4 regions of the Brevibacillus sp. HB1.1 genome follow, and region 3 is predicted to be linked to each of the others. Evidence: riboswitches for the same ligand, from Rfam matches in the RefSeq annotation. Region 3 holds a riboswitch; each other region holds the start of a gene.

The links. Region 3 has a riboswitch for cobalamin ahead of HPY27_RS26155 (energy-coupling factor ABC transporter permease). Riboswitches for the same ligand answer to the same signal wherever they lie in the genome.
Region 1: it holds a riboswitch for cobalamin, as region 3 does, so the genes downstream of both, HPY27_RS04170 (ABC transporter substrate-binding protein) here and HPY27_RS26155 (energy-coupling factor ABC transporter permease) in region 3, are expected to answer to the same signal.
Region 2: it holds a riboswitch for cobalamin, as region 3 does, so the genes downstream of both, nrdI (class Ib ribonucleoside-diphosphate reductase assembly flavoprotein NrdI) here and HPY27_RS26155 (energy-coupling factor ABC transporter permease) in region 3, are expected to answer to the same signal.
Region 4: it holds a riboswitch for cobalamin, as region 3 does, so the genes downstream of both, metE (5-methyltetrahydropteroyltriglutamate--homocysteine S-methyltransferase) here and HPY27_RS26155 (energy-coupling factor ABC transporter permease) in region 3, are expected to answer to the same signal.

The regions. Positions count from the first base shown of each region.
Region 1 is NZ_JABMIV010000001.1:842,245-846,743, forward strand. It holds gene HPY27_RS04160 (ABC transporter ATP-binding protein) at 1-107, opposite strand, end outside; gene HPY27_RS04165 (FecCD family ABC transporter permease) at 116-1,153, opposite strand; gene HPY27_RS04170 (ABC transporter substrate-binding protein) at 1,155-2,138, opposite strand; cobalamin riboswitch at 2,295-2,444, opposite strand; gene HPY27_RS04175 (MBL fold metallo-hydrolase) at 2,593-3,540, opposite strand; gene HPY27_RS04180 (pyridoxamine 5'-phosphate oxidase family protein) at 3,706-4,284, shown strand; gene HPY27_RS04185 (MerR family transcriptional regulator) at 4,336-4,499, opposite strand, start outside.
Region 2 is NZ_JABMIV010000001.1:65,771-70,269, reverse strand. It holds gene mnmA (tRNA 2-thiouridine(34) synthase MnmA) at 1-874, shown strand, start outside; gene HPY27_RS00315 (hypothetical protein) at 896-1,225, shown strand; gene HPY27_RS00310 (ACT domain-containing protein) at 1,265-1,777, shown strand; gene HPY27_RS00305 (alpha/beta hydrolase) at 1,813-2,634, opposite strand; cobalamin riboswitch at 2,805-3,004, shown strand; gene nrdI (class Ib ribonucleoside-diphosphate reductase assembly flavoprotein NrdI) at 3,168-3,527, shown strand; gene nrdE (class 1b ribonucleoside-diphosphate reductase subunit alpha) at 3,514-4,499, shown strand, end outside.
Region 3 is NZ_JABMIV010000013.1:123,551-128,049, forward strand. It holds gene HPY27_RS26150 (quinone-dependent dihydroorotate dehydrogenase) at 1-1,003, shown strand, start outside; cobalamin riboswitch at 1,137-1,330, shown strand; gene HPY27_RS26155 (energy-coupling factor ABC transporter permease) at 1,474-2,238, shown strand; gene HPY27_RS26160 (energy-coupling factor ABC transporter substrate-binding protein) at 2,235-2,519, shown strand; gene cbiQ (cobalt ECF transporter T component CbiQ) at 2,516-3,307, shown strand; gene HPY27_RS26170 (energy-coupling factor ABC transporter ATP-binding protein) at 3,310-4,158, shown strand; gene HPY27_RS26175 (hypothetical protein) at 4,215-4,379, shown strand.
Region 4 is NZ_JABMIV010000001.1:60,167-64,665, forward strand. It holds gene HPY27_RS00275 (SgcJ/EcaC family oxidoreductase) at 1-132, shown strand, start outside; gene HPY27_RS00280 (acyl-CoA thioesterase) at 277-771, opposite strand; gene metE (5-methyltetrahydropteroyltriglutamate--homocysteine S-methyltransferase) at 786-3,068, opposite strand; cobalamin riboswitch at 3,214-3,412, opposite strand; gene nrdF (class 1b ribonucleoside-diphosphate reductase subunit beta) at 3,500-4,450, opposite strand.

The DNA of each region.
Region 1 (4,499 bases), on a different contig from region 3:
TTTGGTCCAATGATGCCAAAAAATTCTCCCTTGTCCACGCAAAAATCGATGCCGTGCAAAACAGGCGTATCCTGATACGATTTTTGCAAGTTGCGCACATTGATCATTGCAAACGTTACCTCTTCCTAAAGCGTTTATTTTGCTTCAATAAATAGGCGAAAAACGGTGCTCCCAGAAATGCTGTCACGACACCGAGCGGGATTTCTGTTGGACTCAGCAACATTCTGGCAAGAGTGTCGGCCCACAGCACGTAAATACCACCGCAGATCGCAGACATCGGCAGTAAAATACGATGGTCAGGACCAACCAGCAATCGAACGAGATGCGGTACCACCAGGCCAACGAACCCAATAATTCCCGCGATAGAAACCGCCGCTGCAGTCAGGAGGGTCGAAACGACCAGAACCACTAACTTCGTTCGATCCACATGGACGCCGAGATGCGCAGCCTGCCGCTCCCCCAACGCAAATAGGTTTAAGGAACGCGCATAGCTCACAAGCACCATTCCACCTATGACCAAGTACGGAATCAAGACGTACGTAAAGGCCCACCCTCGAAATGACAGGCTGCCCATAAGCCAGAACACGATCTCATTTACCGTCTGGTCGGATAACGACACCATAAACGAAACGAGCGAGCCGAGAAAAGCCTGCACCACGACACCAGACAAAATCAGGGTCTCCGTTTGCAGCTTTCCTTGCGTATTCGCGAGTCCGAGTACGATCCATAAACTGAGCAATCCTGTAAGAAAAGCGACGACAGGCGTGCTCCATGCACCCAAAAAGGTGATTTGCAAGCCAAAAAGGATCAAGAAGGCTGCTCCGACAGCAGAACCCGATGCCACGCCCATCGTAAACGGATCTGCAAGCGGATTGCGCAAAACGCCCTGAAAGCCCGCTCCCGCAAGTGACAAGCAGGCGCCAATCAAGACAGCCAATACAACGCGTGGAAAACGAACCTTCATGACAATTTGCTCAGATGACTCCGGCCACGTTACGGTGATCCACTCAGACAAGCCAGGGATTTGATGGAGCAGGATGAGCCATACTTGCGAAATGGGGAGTTGTGCCGCCCCCATCGAGATGCTGATAACTATTGATGCCAGAAGGACGAGACAACTAACTCCTCCCCATATGAACAATCGTTTCTTCATTTTATTTCACCAAGTCAGGGTAAATCGCCTTGGCTACTTCGATTAAGCCTTGTGTAATACGCGGACCAGGGCGAGACAAAATATTTTGGTCCATGCCAAAGATTTGTTTTTCACGAATCGCCTTCATTTTATCCCAGCCATTGCGCTTCGCGATCATATCCTCTAGCTTGATGCCAGTCTTTTCATCGGTAATTCCGCTCGCATACAAAATGACGTCTGGATCGTTTTGCAAAATCTTTTCTTCACTGATCGGATTCCACCCTTCGGTGTCGGAAGCAATGTTTGTTGCTCCAGCCAGGGTGATGAGTTCATCCATGAATTCGCCTTTTCCGACTGTCCAGCCTGGGGAAAATTCCAGGTATACCTTTTTCTTCTCTTCCGGTTTTACATTTTTCACTGCTTCTTGAACGTACGCGATGTCTTTCTTCATTTGCGCGACGACTTTTTCGGCTTGTTCCTGTGTGTTCGTGATAACTCCCATCGCCAAAACATTGTTTAGGATGTCATCCATCTTTGTCGGATGGGTAATATAGACTGGCATTCCGAGAGATTTGAGCTTGTCAGCCACTGGCTTTTCCATCGAAATCCCACCGACGACCATATCCGGCGTTTGAGCGAGAATGGCTTCTTCATTTGGTTTGACGACTCCGCCAATTTTCGGTTTTGCCTTCGCCGCATCTGGATAATCATCATAGTCTGAGACAGCTACGATCCGATCTTCCAAGCCTAATGCGAACAAAATCTCTGTCTCGGCAGGTGATGTAGAGACGATTCGCTCAGGAGCTTTTGCAAAGGTTACTTCTTTTCCTGTTGCATCCTTAACGGTCAATGGATACGTTGTTTGTTTTGCAGGTTGCTCGGCCGTATTCTCTTGCGGTGCGCTTGTTTGTCCCCCTGGTGCTGGCTGGCTGTTATCGTTACCCGCACAACCTGCGAGGCTAGCCGCAACTAGTAGTGGGATCATGAATCGCAATGAACGTTTCATATGTAGAACTTCCTTTCTGCATGTCTGATTGACTGTTCCTTCCAATAAAAAAATCGACCCTTGCTTCCATTCGGAAATCAAAGGGTCGGCACCTCAGGGCAAACAGACAGGATGGTCTGCTTCCTGAAATAGGCCGATCCTTTCCGCGAAGGCAACAGGCACTAAAACAAACAGGCAGGTCTCCTGGCTTACGGCTGAGGAACGAGCCGATTTACAGTGGCGGGACCGCGTCGGATTTTCACCGACTTCCCTTTTCACCCGATCTTTTCGTTAAAAAGACGAGGCACCTATTTGCTGTTACGTTTGAAATTGTCACAGTCCATGACTCATCCTACATCATAGCATTCCTTGGATGAAAAAAGAATGACAAACACATAAGCCAATACTTTCTTGCCTGCTAAAAATGAAAAACGCCTGAACAAAAGGTTCAGGCAAATGTAAAGCTTTTGGCAGGCTATTTCCCTCGTTTGTCCAAATAATCGAGAATGCCCATGGAGCATACTTGTAAATCGAGCTTGAGTACTTCGAATACTTCGTGGTCACTGCTGATTCCTTGTGACTGTAGATGATCCGAAACTCGTTCAAATAACGTAAGAGACAGCTCATCGTATGATTGTCCAGCAACAAGCGCTGTCTTTCCTTCCGCCACAAACACGGGGAGCCACTCGCGTATTTGGCGGTACACGTCATCTACCTGCTCTGACATCCCAAAATGACCAAAGTAAATGCGACTCAGCTTGTGCGCTTCAAAACGGCTTAGAGACGCTAACATGGCATCCGGGTCAAACTGATTCGGCGAAGTAGATGGCAGCACGAGGTGTATGCCATCCTTTTTAAGCTGTGGATAGAGTACACCTGCCGTATCACCTGTGAACATGCCGCGGCTTACTGGATCGTAGATGCTGAAGTGATGATTGGCATGCCCTGGCGAATCCAGAAACTCCAATACGCAATTCTCTCCGATCTTTAGTGTATCTCCGTCCCCACGAATCAAAATCCGTTCCTCGAGAACAGCCTCAATCGGATCAAACAATCGATCAAAATCATCATGATACACCGCTCTCGCGCCTGCGATCAGTCGGCTCGGATCTATGAGATGACGTGCACCTTTCGGGTGGACAACGACCTTTGCGTTCGGACAATCCTTCAGAAACAGTCCTACTCCTCCTGCATGATCCAAGTGAATGTGCGTCACGATGATGTATTTGACTTGTTCCGGCTTATAACCGAGCTTGGCGAGACCGGCCTTGATGTATGGGACGGAGGGGCTTGGTCCTGTTTCTACCAATGTGAGCTCCTCTTCCGCGATTACATACGTCCCCGTGCGTTCCGCCCAGCCCATATCGAAACCGTCTATTAAATGGATGCGTTCCCCTAAGTAAATTGGCTCTGTTGCTTGCATGTAAATACTCCTCCTTGTCAAAAGTCTCGCGTTGCCATTGTGTTGGAATATTTACACTTTACCATCTATTTTGTAGGGATTGGGGATGAATCACACAAATTCTTCATATTTTCATGATAATATGAGGGCAGCAAAATCGATTCCATTATCTGGAGGGGTGCAAAAATGGGTCAACTTTTTTCTGAATTACGACCTGAGCATGAGAAATTTATCAAGAAGCAACGGATGTTCTTTGTTGCCTCTGCTCCAATGGACACAAATGGTCACGTGAATCTTTCACCGAAAGGGTACGATTCTTTTCGCATAGTATCGCCTAACGAGGTCGCCTATTTAGACCTGACTGGAAGTGGAAACGAAACCAGCGCTCATCTGCAGGAAAATGGCAGGATTACTCTCATGTTCTGTGCGTTTGAAGGCCCCCCTCTCATCATGCGCCTATTCGGCAAAGGAACGGTTATTCTCCCAGATACGCCTCGGTGGAATGAGCTCGTAAAAGACTTTCCGCTTCTGCCCGGCGCTCGTCAAATCATTACCGTCAACATACAGGAAGTAAAGACCTCTTGCGGCTGGGCTATCCCTTTCTATTCCTATTCAAAAGAACGCGACACCCTTCAGAAATGGACCTTGGCGAAAGACGAGCAAGAACTGCTTGATTATCAAAAGGAAAACAACGTAGTAAGCATGGATGGATTGCCAACCCCATTGGGGCAAAAGCTTTTTCCCGCAGTAGGTGGGGATAACTAAAAGTAAAACGAAAAGAAGCTGCCCTCTCGCAGCTTCTTTTTTTAAATCTCTTTACTTACTCGTATAAATGACCACTGCATCTTTGAGAAACTCGGCAACACCAGGCTGTTCCTTGTCGTAATAGGCCGTGAAGCGCGGGTCTTCGACGTACATCTGGGCAACACCTGCGTGCGCATCTTTGCTGTAGCTGTCCCAATAAAAGCTCAGCCATTGAC
Region 2 (4,499 bases), on a different contig from region 3:
GGATAAGGTATTCCAGTATTTTTTGGATGAATATAAACGAGGCCGTACACCGAATCCGGATGTCATGTGCAACCGTGAAATCAAGTTCGGCGAGCTTCTTGCCAAGGTCATGGATCTTGGGGCGGATTATATTGCCACCGGCCATTACGCGCAGGTCAAGCACATTGATGGCGAATACAAACTCATTCGTGGCGCTGACAACAACAAGGATCAGACTTACTTCTTGAATGTATTGGGCCAAGAACAGCTTTCCAAAACGATGTTCCCGATTGGTCATCTCCCGAAACCTCAAGTAAGGGAGATCGCAGAGAAAGCAGGACTCTATACAGCGAAAAAGAAGGATAGTACAGGGATCTGTTTTATTGGAGAGCGCAACTTCCGTGAGTTCCTGCAAAACTATTTGCCTGCCAAACCAGGAAATATCGAGACCGTAGAAGGAGCAATCATCGGCACGCACGACGGACTGATGTACTATACATTGGGTCAACGACAAGGCTTAGGAATAGGTGGAGGTCATGGCACGAGCGGACAGCCTTGGTTTGTTGTAGACAAAGATCTGGAGCGTAATGTCCTGATCGTAGGTGAAGGCTCTGATCATATCCGTCTGTACTCGAAGAGCCTCTTGGCAACCAACGTTAGCTGGACGAGTGATAAAAAGCCTTCCGAAACATTTACTTGTACAGCGAAATTCCGTTATCGCCAGCCAGATCAGGGAGTAACTATTCACCTGCTGGAGGACGGAAACGTGGAGGTCATTTTTGACCAGCCGCAAAAAGCAGTAACACCTGGTCAGGCTGTCGTCTTCTACGATGGGGAAGTGTGCTTGGGTGGCGGTACGATTGACAAGGTACGCTTAGTTGATAAAGAGAACTAAGATAGACGGGGGAAGCACTCGGTGGATGCTACGAAAAAATCAAAAGTGATTATCGTTTCGTTTTTGGCGGGAGCGGTTCTCTTGGCGATCATCTCTTATTTTGGGATGGCCTCCATGGGTAAAGAGCATATGGCGACGATCCAAAACGTCATCAAGGAGAACGGCGGGGCTGTAGTTGCGGGTGGAGTGACAGCGGTTCCGAAGGAGGAAAGTCCTTTTACCAATAGCGGAAAAGGCAATACCATCTACCGAATCTACTATACGAAAGATGGACAAACGTTGACGGCTTGGTATCGTGCTGATAACGAATCCTCTATCAAGAAAGAGCCGGAAGCTTGGATTCTGCCGTGAAAACAAGGATAAACCTGACTGGGAGAGTGAAGGCAACACATGACCCAATATGCTGGACTGCGTGAACTAGCTGAACTGATTCAAAGACTCGAGCCAGAGTTAGCGGGTGCACAATTAAGTATTCTTGCTCATGAAAATAAAGAGGAAATTGCAACGCAGTTAGTGGAAGGACTAGGGACGAAGGTTCCTGTCCAACATAGCTCCGGTGAATATGCGAATCATTTGGCGGTGTTGCGGGTAGGAGCGAACAAGTACACCTTGGCGCAAGATTGGAGAGAAGTGTACATCAGTGAAATCAATTACTGTGCGTGTCGCATACCTCCAGGTGCCCATGGATTGTTGGTTCGCCATATCGATTATCCAGGTGTGATTTATGATGTCTCACGAAAACTGGCCGAACATCAAATCAATGTTTCCAAGTTGAATGTATCGCGTGAGCAAAAAGGGAAGAATGCCCTGCTTATCTCTGTGACCGATGAAGAGATTACACCGACGATTGTATCTGCCATCGAAGAGCTGCCCCAAATCACCAAAGTGTTATCTCTGCAGTAAGCGAGCGAATCATGATAAACAAAAACTGCCCGTTATTAGCGGGCAGTTTTTTTCGTAGCGAATTTGAGTCCTTGGCAAATGAAGACGGGCAAGACGGACGAATGATTTTCGTCAGCAAATTCTTTAAAGGAAGCCTTGATTTGACCTTTGCCCATGGAGGACAATCGTTCGATCATCGCCAGAGATTTTTCTTTGACTAAGAATCGCCCATCGTTTTCCAACTCCCCGATGGTGAGGAGTGCATGGACGTCGAGGTCATCTGTCAGCAGGCTCGGTAATTGACTCTCCTTCGCAAGCAGTACGCTCTCATTCCAATGGATCGAAGGACTGCCAGCTATATAACGCTGAAAAGCGTGTGGTCTCGACAAAAGTACATGCAAGACAAACAAGCCACCTAACGAATGTCCAAAAATCGATTGTTGCGTCCGATCGATGGGGAAGTCGTTTTCGATACTCGGCTTGAGGTCCTCCTCTAAAAAGGTGAGGAACTGCTCTGCTCCCCCCATCTGAGGCCAGTCGGCTCCTTGTGGGTTGCCAGGAAGCTCTGTGACGGGAACTTCATACGTGTAATCAAAGAAACGGGCAGGATGGTACGGACCGTCCGTTGGATACCCAATCCCGACGACGATAGCAGGATACACGCCAGTTCGTTCAGGGCCACGTGATTGTATTCGTATCGCTTCGGTCATGGTTGCAAAAACAGAGTTGCCATCTAGCAAATATATGACGGGAAAGCCTGATTCCGGAGGGGGATCGGCAGGTATACTTACAAAAATGTGATAGTCACGCTCTTGATAAGTCATGATTTTACTGTAAGAACGAGGAATGACGACAGGTTGATAGTCGGTGCTTTTCATGAGGGCTACTCTCCAATCTTTCCAACGCTAACCAACGCACACAAAATCTATTATATGAACGAGAACCAGAGATTGGCAATAGCCGAAAAAGGAGAATAGTTAGTTTTCGAAAAGAGCGCATACTGAGCTTGACTCCTACGATATATTGAGGTAAAGTAAGTTTTACCAACTACATATTGATGCGGTGAGGTGTTTACCAGCCAGATTTGGTAGACTTAATAGGGAAGTCGGTGAGAATCCGACGCGGTCCCGCCACTGTAATGAGAGAGTTCCATTTGCGAAAGAATGCCACTGATCTTGAGGGATTGGGAAGGTGAAAATGGAGCGATGATCCTAAAGCCAGGAGACCTGCCTAACCGCTTGCACTGTTTAACCTACGGGAGATAGGGAAGTGTTCGAGCGCGCAATTCGTATTGGCGAATTGCTAGATGGAAGTCATCACGCGCATTCGGCATGTAAACGTCGGATGCGCTTTTACTTTGGCTAAATAACATACATACAGAGTAAAAATAGCAGGGGATAGGATGAGGGACATGCTAATCGCTTATGATTCAAAAACAGGAAACGTCCGAAGATTCGTCAACAAAATTAATTTGCCACATGTGGAAATTGATCAAGATATGGTGCTAGACGAGCCATTCATTTTGATAACATACACGACGGGATTCGGACAAGTGCCGGAGAAGGTGGCGACGTTCCTGAAGCGAAATCATGTCCATCTGCGGGGAGTATCCGCCAGCGGTAACCGCAACTGGGGAACCAGCTTTGCCAAAAGCGCGGATACGATCGCGAGCCAATATGGCGTTCCGGTGATTTCTAAATTTGAACTGTCCGGTACCGGCCGTGACGTGGAACAATTTACGAGTGGGGTGGCAGCAATTGCGGCATATTGAATTGAACAACGAACTGATGCAGCGTGGCAATGACGGATTTTATCAACTGGAAAAGGATCGGGAAGCGGTTGCGGTCTTCATGGAAGAAGTGCAGTCCAATACGATGACTTTTGGCAGTGTCAAAGAGCGCATGGACTATTTGATCGAGAATGACTTCTATGAAAACGTCTATGAAACATACACTGTTGAGCAGGTCGATGAAGTGTACCGTTTGGCCTATGACGCTGATTTTCAATTTGCTTCGTACATGGCTATCTCCAAATTTTATAAAGATTACGCGTTGAAAACGAACGATAAATCGATGTACTTAGAGCAGTATCCAGACCGGGTGGCCGTTGTGGCACTGTCCCTTGGACAAGGTGACTTTGAGCTCGCTAAGCGTTTGACAGTATCCATGATGGATCAACGCTTGCAACCAGCGACACCAACCTTCCTGAATGCAGGCAAAAGCCGCCGTGGAGAAATGGTCTCCTGCTTCTTGCTCGAAATGGATGATTCACTGAACTCTATCAACTTTATTTTGGGAACTTGTATGCAGCTATCCAAAATTGGCGGCGGTGTGGCCGTGAACTTGTCCAAGCTCCGCGGACGAGGAGAGCCGATCAAAGGCGTCGAGGGCGCAGCAAAAGGTGTCATGCCCGTTCTCAAGCTGTTGGAAGATGCGTTTTCCTACGCAGATCAAATGGGGCAACGCAAAGGCTCGGGTGCAGCGTACTACAACATCTTCGGTTGGGATATCAACGAGTTTCTCGATTGCAAAAAGATCAATGCGGATGAAAAAGCACGCATCAAAACGTTGTCCATCGGCCTGATCGTACCAAACGTGTTCTACAAGCTGGCTGAAGAAAATAAGCCATTGACTGTGTTTGCTCCGTACTCCGTGTACAAAGAATACGGTGTGCATCTGGATGATATGGACCTCGATGACATGTACGAGGAGCTCTTGGCAAACGATCGCATCAAGAAAAAGAC
Region 3 (4,499 bases):
TTCTGCTCCAGGCAAAAGCATCCTGAAGATGATCTATCAGGTAAAAGACCAGCGGTTGGAGAATAAGCTGTGGGGAATGACGTTTCCGAATCCAGTCGGACTTGCAGCCGGTTTTGATAAAAATGCGGAAGTCTATCATGCGTTGGGTGCTCTTGGTTTTGGGTTTGTGGAAATCGGGACGTTGACACCGCAGGGGCAGCCAGGCAATCCGAAGCCGCGTTTGTTCCGATTGCCGGAACATCAAGCTGTCATTAACCGGATGGGCTTCAACAATCACGGTGCGTATTTGGCTTCCCAGCATTTGGTCGATTACGCATACTCAGATGTTCCAATTGGGATTAACATTGGGAAAAACAAAGTAACGCCGAATGAAGAGGCGGCCATCGACTATAGCAAATGTATGGACATGCTCTATGCATACGGTCACTATTTCGTCATTAACATCAGCTCTCCGAATACCCCGAATCTGCGTGACTTGCAGGAGACAGAGAGCTTGCGTCATTTGGTGCGTGCAGTAAGGGAAAAGGCAACCGAAATGGAAGCACGTTCCATCAAGAAAAAGCCGATTTTGCTGAAAGTAGCACCAGACATGTCGGATGAGCACATGCGCGATGTTGTTCACGCTGCTGTTGAAGAAGGCATTGCCGGAATTATCGCTACCAATACGACACTGTCACGCGAGGCGGTTTCCGGACATCGTTTTGCCGAGGAAGCGGGCGGCTTGAGCGGAAGACCTCTTACGGAGCGTTCCACTGCTTGGGTGAAGGAGATTTATCAAGAAGTAGGAGACAAGGTACCCATCATCGGTGTCGGGGGCATTTATAACGGCGAAGACGCCTACGCGAAAATCCGAGCAGGAGCCAGTCTCGTTCAGGTGTATACGGGGATGATTTATCAAGGCCCAGGTATCGCCAAGCAAATTAACAAAAAGCTACTCAAGCTCATGCAGCGCGATGGTTTTAAACATATTAGTGAAGTAATTGGCGTAGACGCAAAAGAATAGATAGAACAAGTACGCATAGGTCGATGGCTCCGTTTGTAGTGGGGCATCGGCTTATGCGTTTTTGCTTATATTCTTCCGATTTATGTAGTGATCCGTTATAATGATGTGGGACAAACATGAATTGTCTGTCAACTTCATATGATCGGCGTTAGGTGCCTTTATGTGACGCATAAAGGGTAACAGGGAATCGGGTGAAAGTCCCGAGCGGTCCCGCCACTGTAACCAGGGAGCTCTCTTTGAGAAGGAAACCACTCATTTTTGTATGGGGAAGGACAAAGAGCGTATGGATCTGGAAGCCAGGAGACCTACCTAGTAGCCACACCCACAAAACCTTCGCGGAAAGGAGCGGTGAATACGAGGCAATGAGGCTGTATGTCAGTCTGTTGTTTTGTGTGCACATCTCGTCCATTGATGGATGGGATTTTTTTGTTTGTAGGAAAAGAACGAAAGTCAGTGAAGGAGGAAGGAACATGAATCGATCTCGTCTCGTATCTACTTGTTTGATGATCGCGGGCTTTGTCCTGTATTTCCTGCTCAATGAACCAGAGACAGGACATGCGATGCACATCATGGAAGGGTATTTGCCATTATCCTGGGCCTTATTTTGGTGGGCTGTCTTCTTGCCATTTTTTATTCTTGGGATTCGCTCGATTAACAAGATTGTAAAAGAACATCCCGAAATGAAGCTCCTTATTGGTGTTGCAGGAGCGTTTGCCTTTGTTTTATCTGCACTGAAAATCCCTTCAGTTACAGGCAGCAGCTCTCACCCGACTGGAACGGGCCTTGGCGCCATTATGTTTGGGCCTTTTGCGATGTCTGTGTTAGGGAGCATGGTGCTCTTGTTTCAAGCCTTGCTTTTGGCACATGGAGGTTTGACTACGCTAGGGGCAAATGCTGTATCCATGGCAGTAGTAGGACCACTGGTGGCATACGGAATCTATCGGGTGATCATGAAAGTGCGCGGAAGCCAGCGTCTGGCTGTTTTTGCGGCGGCTGCCTTGGCTGACCTCGCTACCTATGTGGTGACTTCGATTCAACTGGCACTCGCATTTCCAGCTGAATCTGGTGGAGTGTTGGCCTCGTTTGCCAAATTCGCAGGAATTTTTGCATTCACGCAAGTTCCGCTCGCAATCAGTGAAGGTCTGTTGACCGTTCTTGTTTGGAACTGGTTGTTATCTTACAACGCAAAAGAGCTTACACAGCTTCGTTTGCTCAAACGGGAGGAATCGCTGTGAAAAAAGGATGGAACTGGCTATTACTCTTGGGGGTAATCGTACTGGCGATTGTCCCACTGTTGCTGGTGCAGGATTCGGAATTTGGCGGCGCAGACGGCGTGGCGGAGGAAGCGATCAAGGAAATTGCTCCGAACTACGAACCGTGGTTCCAGCCGCTGATAGAACCGCCAGGGGGAGAGACGGAGAGCCTATTGTTTGCGGTGCAGGCGGCGTTGGGAGCGGGAGTGGTTGGCTACGCCGTGGGCTTATACAAAGGTCGGTTGGATAAGCGGAAAAAATGAACGGGCTGCAGCTTGATTCTCTCTCTTATCAAAACAGGCTGAAACGTCTGCCGCCAGCTCATAAGCTCTTGCTGGCGAGTGCATTGTTACTGCTCGTCTTGGTGGGACATGTATGGATGCAGATGGCCGTCGTTGTTTGGATGACGGTATGGGTAGTGGTGTATGCCCGTATACCTGTCCGTATCTATTGTGCCTTTATGATCGTGTCGCTCTCGTTTTTCGCGGCGGGGCTCCCTGCCCTATTGGTAGAAGGGGCGAAAGCAGGCGAAGTACAGGTCCAGGTCGCGGCAGCATGGGAGTTGGGTTCGTATGTGCTCTATGTGCCGACGTCATCATTCAGTAAAGTTTGGATCTTATTTTGGCGTACCATGGCGAGCTTATCTTGCTTTGCCTTCATTTTGTTTACCGTGCCGTTTGCCGAAATCTTGCAGGTGTTTCGCCGACTTCGTATGCCTGTCCTTGTGACTGATTTATTAATGATCATGTATCGGTTTATTTTTGTGTTAGTAACAATTTCTCACCAGCTCTGGATTGCCCAACGTTCGCGTGGAGGTCATCGCGGCTTCCGAGCGACACTTCGGGATGCAGGGATTCTCGTTGCGCAATTGTTTGTCAGAGCGATGCGCAAATACGAAGCCTTGCATAAAGGAATGGCGGCTAGAGGCTTCGGGGAGAGCATGCAGGTGCTCGCGTTTCATACCCATGCTCGTTCGCGACGTTATGAATGGGAGTCAATCGCAGGCTGTATGCTGCTGGTGCTGCTTGAGTGGTGGACAGGAGGTTGGTAGTTATGACATCACGGTTGTTGGAGTTCATCGATTTGCAGTACACGTATCCAGGAGGGCGGGGACCGGTCCTGTCTGGGCTGTCCTTATGGATTCCAGAGGGGAAAAAATGTGTCCTTTTGGGACGAAACGGCTGTGGGAAGTCTACCTTGTTCTTGCATGGGAACGGGATCATCGAGCCACAGAAGGGACAGGTGCTGTGGAAGGGGAAACCGCTTGTCTACAAACGAGCCGCACTACAAGAGATGACGCAAAAGGTAGGCTTGGTCTTTCAAGATCCCGAGCATCAGCTGATCGCAAGTACGGTCGCAGAAGATATATCCTACGGTTTATGCAATCAAAAGCTGCCTACGGAAGTCATACGGGCAAAGGTAGAAAAAGTGCTGGATGCATTCGGGTTGAGAGAGCTGGCAGAAGCTCCGATTCATCATTTGAGCCTGGGACAAAAACGGCGTCTGGCACTCGCGGGGGTCATGGTCATGGAGCCAGAGCTTTTGCTGTTGGACGAGCCTACTGCGTATCTGGATCGCTATCAGACTAAAAATTTGCTGCGGGAGCTCGATGCGATTCACCGGCAAGGAACGACTGTTTTGATGGCGACACATGATATGGATATCGCGTTTGAATGGGCAGAGTGGATTTGCATCATGGATGAAGGCAGGCTTGTTTTCGCGGGAGATCCGCAGGAGGCATTGGAAAATAGAACCATGCTGGAGAGTCTTCATCTGGGTATGCCGTTGCTCGTTGATGTGTGGGAGGCACTGCCTGAGCAGTGGAAGCGTGAACTTGGCGGAAATATTCCACGCACGGTCGACGAGCTGCGAAAAATGCTCAGTGTTCAGCAGGTGTGGTGAATGGAGTGGCGGCTTTCGGGCAAGCTAACCCCAAAAAGCCATGGAGGTACGCTGGTATGGAACAAGACTCTGTCATGAGTACATCGGTCCCGAATCACCAGGAAAAAGGAATTTCACGTAAGGTGAAGGATGAACTGATGTATCAAGTATTGGAGAAAGAGATGACTACCGTCGAGCAGGAAAAGAAGATAAAAGATGATTATTTAAAGGGAAAGGCGTAAGTTCGCGCCAAGAGGCCCTTCTCGCCACATCAAGGCGTGAAGGGCTTTTTTCATGGAATGATCCCCGTACCCACCCTCGACCCTGCTGGAAATTTCAACATGAACCCTGGTGAAGGGGGA
Region 4 (4,499 bases), on a different contig from region 3:
CAGACGCTCGTAGCGGCAAAGCAAGGAGACAAATGGGAAGTCACACTCTTTCAAAATACCCCTGCTCAGTTTCACGGTAGACCCGACCTAGTCGAGCAGTTTACAGAAGAGCTGCGGCAAGGGTTGCTCTAAGGAGGGACTTACGCATCATGCATCATGCAGTATGCGTTTTACGAAATGGAAGTCATTTTGAATATTTGAAAATGGTGTATGAATGCGAATAAAGATGCCTCCAGTAACCTGTTGCATACAAGGTCAATGGAGGCATCGTCTTCTTTACATCTCTACCTTACGCTTTCTTCTCAATCCATGGCGTTCCTTTGCTTTTTCATACTGTATGCGCTCTTCTTCTGTATCAGGAATGACACCAGGTACGATCGTCGGCTTTCCTTGATCGTCGAGGGCAATCATCGTCAGATACGCGCGTGCTGTCATGCGCTTTTCCCCCGTCAACAAGTTCTCCGCTTCCACTCTCACGAATACCTCCATCGATGTCTTATGGGTCCAGGTGACATAGGCCTCCAGGTTGATCGCTTCCCCTGTTTTGATTGGTGCGAGAAAATCGAAGGAATCACTGGACGCAGTGACAACAGGTTTACGGCAATGTCGCATGGCTGCGATGCAGGCGATCTTGTCTACATATGCCATGACTTTCCCGCCGAAAATGGTATGGTGGTGATTGGTATCCGGTGGCAAGACGAGATCAGTCAAAAAGGTTCTCGATTGTTGGATCGGTCGTGCTTCCGTCATCATTTGTGTGGCTCCTCTCATCGTGTGCACCTTCCCTACTGGGATGTCAAACGATTCCGAATCGCCTTCGTTGCCGCAACCATGTTTCGTAATGACTGAACGGTTTCTTCTCTCCCTCTTGTCTTCAGCCCGCAATCCGGGTTAATCCAAAATTGATCGGGTGGAAGTACTTGTACACCCCGTGCTACCATATCTTCCATTTCTGAGACTGCTGGAATTCGGGGGCTATGGATATCATATACGCCGAGCCCGATGCCTTTGTCATACGTACCTGTTTCGAACACAGACACGAGCTCTCCGTGGCTGCGGGAAGTCTCAATCGAAATTACATCGGCATCGAGTTCGCTGATGACATCCATAAAATCATGGAATTCGCAATAGCACATATGGGTATGAATTTGGGTACTTGGCGCAACGGTAGAGGTCGCTAGACGAAACGCTCTGACGGCCCATTCGAGATAAGCTGCTTGCTCTTCTTTTTTGAGCGGCAATCCTTCGCGAAGTGCTGGCTCATCGACTTGGATCATGAGAATACCCGCCTCTTCCAAGGCTTCTACTTCTTTTCGCAATGCCAAGGCGATTTGCTCGCACACTTCTTGTCTGGAGACATCGACCCGCGCGAACGACCAATTCAAAATGGTCGCTGGACCAGTTAACATACCCTTCATTGGTTTGTCCGTCAATGATTTTGCATACACACTTTCTTTGACTGTCATTGGTGCAACAAACTCCACATCTCCGTAAATAACAGGTGGCTTTACGCAACGGGAGCCATACGACTGCACCCAGCCATTTTTCGTGAACAAAAAGCCATCGAGCTTTTCTCCAAAATATTCGACCATATCTGTTCGTTCGAACTCCCCATGGACGAGGACATCCAGACCGAGCTCTTCTTGTATATCGATCCATTCCTTGATTTGCGCTTGAATGAAAGCATCATATTGCTCCGCTGCCCAGTTACCTTTTTTAAACTGTTGTCGGGCTTGGCGAACCTCTGACGTCTGCGGGAAGCTACCAATTGTGGTCGTTGGCAGCAGTGGCAACTTCCACGTATTTTGTTGAATCTCACGACGTTCTTGGTATGGAACGCTTCTTTCAGGTTTTCCAGCTGCCATTTGGCGTAGCTCATTCTTCACTTCTTGACGATTCCTCGCTGGGGATAGTGCCAGCTTGAGCAAGTCCGTTTCATTTTGAGCAATCTCTTTTGAGATGACATACTTACCATATCGGAATCCTCGGACTAAAAGCTGAACTTCCCCCAACTTTTCATCCGCAAATGCCAATGCAGGCATGACTTCCTCAGGCAAGTCCTTCTCTGCTTCAACCGATACTGGTACGTGCAATAAGCTACTGGACGGCTGCAACCACAGCTTTTCGAGTGGAACAATCTCGGAAATTTCTTTGACTAGTTCCCACTTCTCCTCAATCGATGCACGCCATATGTTTCGACCGTCGATGATTCCCGCTGCGAGAATCTTGTCTGCTGGAAACCCGTGTGTTTTGAGATTGGTCAGATTACGCTTCGCTCCGTGTACAAAATCAAGACCGATTCCTTTTACCGGTAAGAAAACTAGCTCCTCATACCAATCCACCGCTTCAAAATAAGTTTGCAGCATGCACTGGATATGCGGTAGTGCTTGACCGATTTGCGTATAGATACGTTTGATGATGGCGCGATCACGCACCGAGACATCCAGTACAAATGCAGGCTCATCGATTTGCACCCATTCCACGCCGTGTAGCTCCAACTCCCGGAGAACGTCTATGTAAAGCGGAACGAGTTGATCCACGATGGGCTCAAATTCGTTTTTCTCATATCCTTTGGACAATTTGACAAACGTATACGGACCTACAATGACAGGCTTTCCGATGATTCCAAACTTTTCTTTGGCCTCCAAATATGCCTGGAGAGGCTTGTTCTCCGTAATGACTGGTTGACGTTCACCGAACTCCGGGACGATATAATGGTAGTTCGTGTTAAACCATTTCGTCATTTCACTGGCGACAGCTTCCTTCGAACCGCGAGCCATGGCGAAGTATGTGGCTAACGAAACCGGGCCACCCTCGTATTCATAACGCTTGGGGACCATTCCAAACATCACAGCCATATCCAGCATGTGATCGTAGTACGTAAAGTCACCCACAGGGATCAGCTCGACCCCTTTTTCCTGCTGACTCAGTAGATGTTGTTGACGGATTTGTTCCATTTGCTGCTCCAAGCCCACCTCACCGATAGTGCCTGCCCAAAATGCTTCCAATGCCTTTTTCCACTCGCGGTTCTTCCCGATCCGTGGATATCCCAAATTGCTGCTTTTCATGAGCTTCCACTCCATTCTTTATTCGATCTTGACTTGAATCCGCCCAATAAAAAAAGCATCTCCAACGATCAAAAAGAACGTTAGAAATGCCAAATAAGCACTGAGATCACAGCATCCTAACACCTCCCTATCTCCCGTAGGTTAAGCAGTGTCGTCGAAACAGGCAGGTCTCCTGACTTTGGGATCATCATCTGCACATGCCTTCCCAATCCGTTTGGATCAGTGGCTGAAAAATGTGCCGACTCCCCTCATACAGTGGCGGGACCGTGTCGGATTCTCACCGACTTCCCTTTTCATCCTTGGTCCATCTTGATGACCAAAGAACCTGTTTCCACTCTTATGAAATTGTCATGGTTCTGTGAAGTGCCCCCCATAAATTAGCAGGGCAGCATACTGTTCATACAGTAACACAGAATCCATTTTTTGTCATACTAAAATTTAAAATCATCATCGGTCAACGGCTCTACGTTTAGCGTACGGACATAGCCATTTCCTTTTTTCGAGAAGAAGTCATGCTGCTTCGTCTGCGTGCGAATGCCGTTCAGTACGATCGGGTTCACTTCTTCCTCTGGGAATAACGGGTCCAGCCCCAGATTCATCAATGCTTTGTTCGCGTTGTAACGCACGTACACATGAACCTCGTCAGCCAATCCGATTTCCGTATACAACGAAGTCGTATAGGCCTCTTCATTTTCTTGCAGCTCATGCAAAAGGGCATACAGCTCCTCTTTTGCTGCGGTCTGCTCGACCACACTCAGACCTTGATATACTTCTTGCGCAAGAACGCCGACATAGAGTCCGTGGATGCTCTCGTCGCGAACAATCAGGTCGATAATTTCCCCGCTGCTAGTCATCTTTCCTTGCCCCGCCAAATAGAGCGGATAGAAGAAGCCGCTGTAAAACAGATAGCTTTCCAGGAAGACAGAGGCTACCATCGCCATGTACAAGTCTTTCGGTTTCTCAATTTCTTGATAGCGTTTCGAGATGAGGGCCGCTTTCTTTTGCAGATGCGGATTGTTTTCCACCCACGAAAAAATACCGTCAATCTCTTCTGTCGATGCCAGCGTTGTAAAAATACTGCTGTACGATTTGGCATGGATTTGCTCCATCATGCCCATGAAGGCGAGAACCGCTTTTCTTTGCAGTCCATCGACATGCTCCATGATCTTCGGCATCCCTACTCCACCTTGGACCGTATCCAGCAAGGTGAGACCGCCCAATACTTTTTTATACGTGTCCCGTTCAGTCGCACTGAGCTCCATCCAGGACATCTTGTCATCTGACAGTGGGATCTCATCATCCGTCCAGAACTGCATGATGTTCTGATTCCAAAACGTCATCGTAAAATCGTCGTCCGGCCTGTTCCAATTGACTGCTTTCATATGGCGTTCCTCTTCTCTTTTTGCTTGATGCTTTTCCTTTTATGAAGCT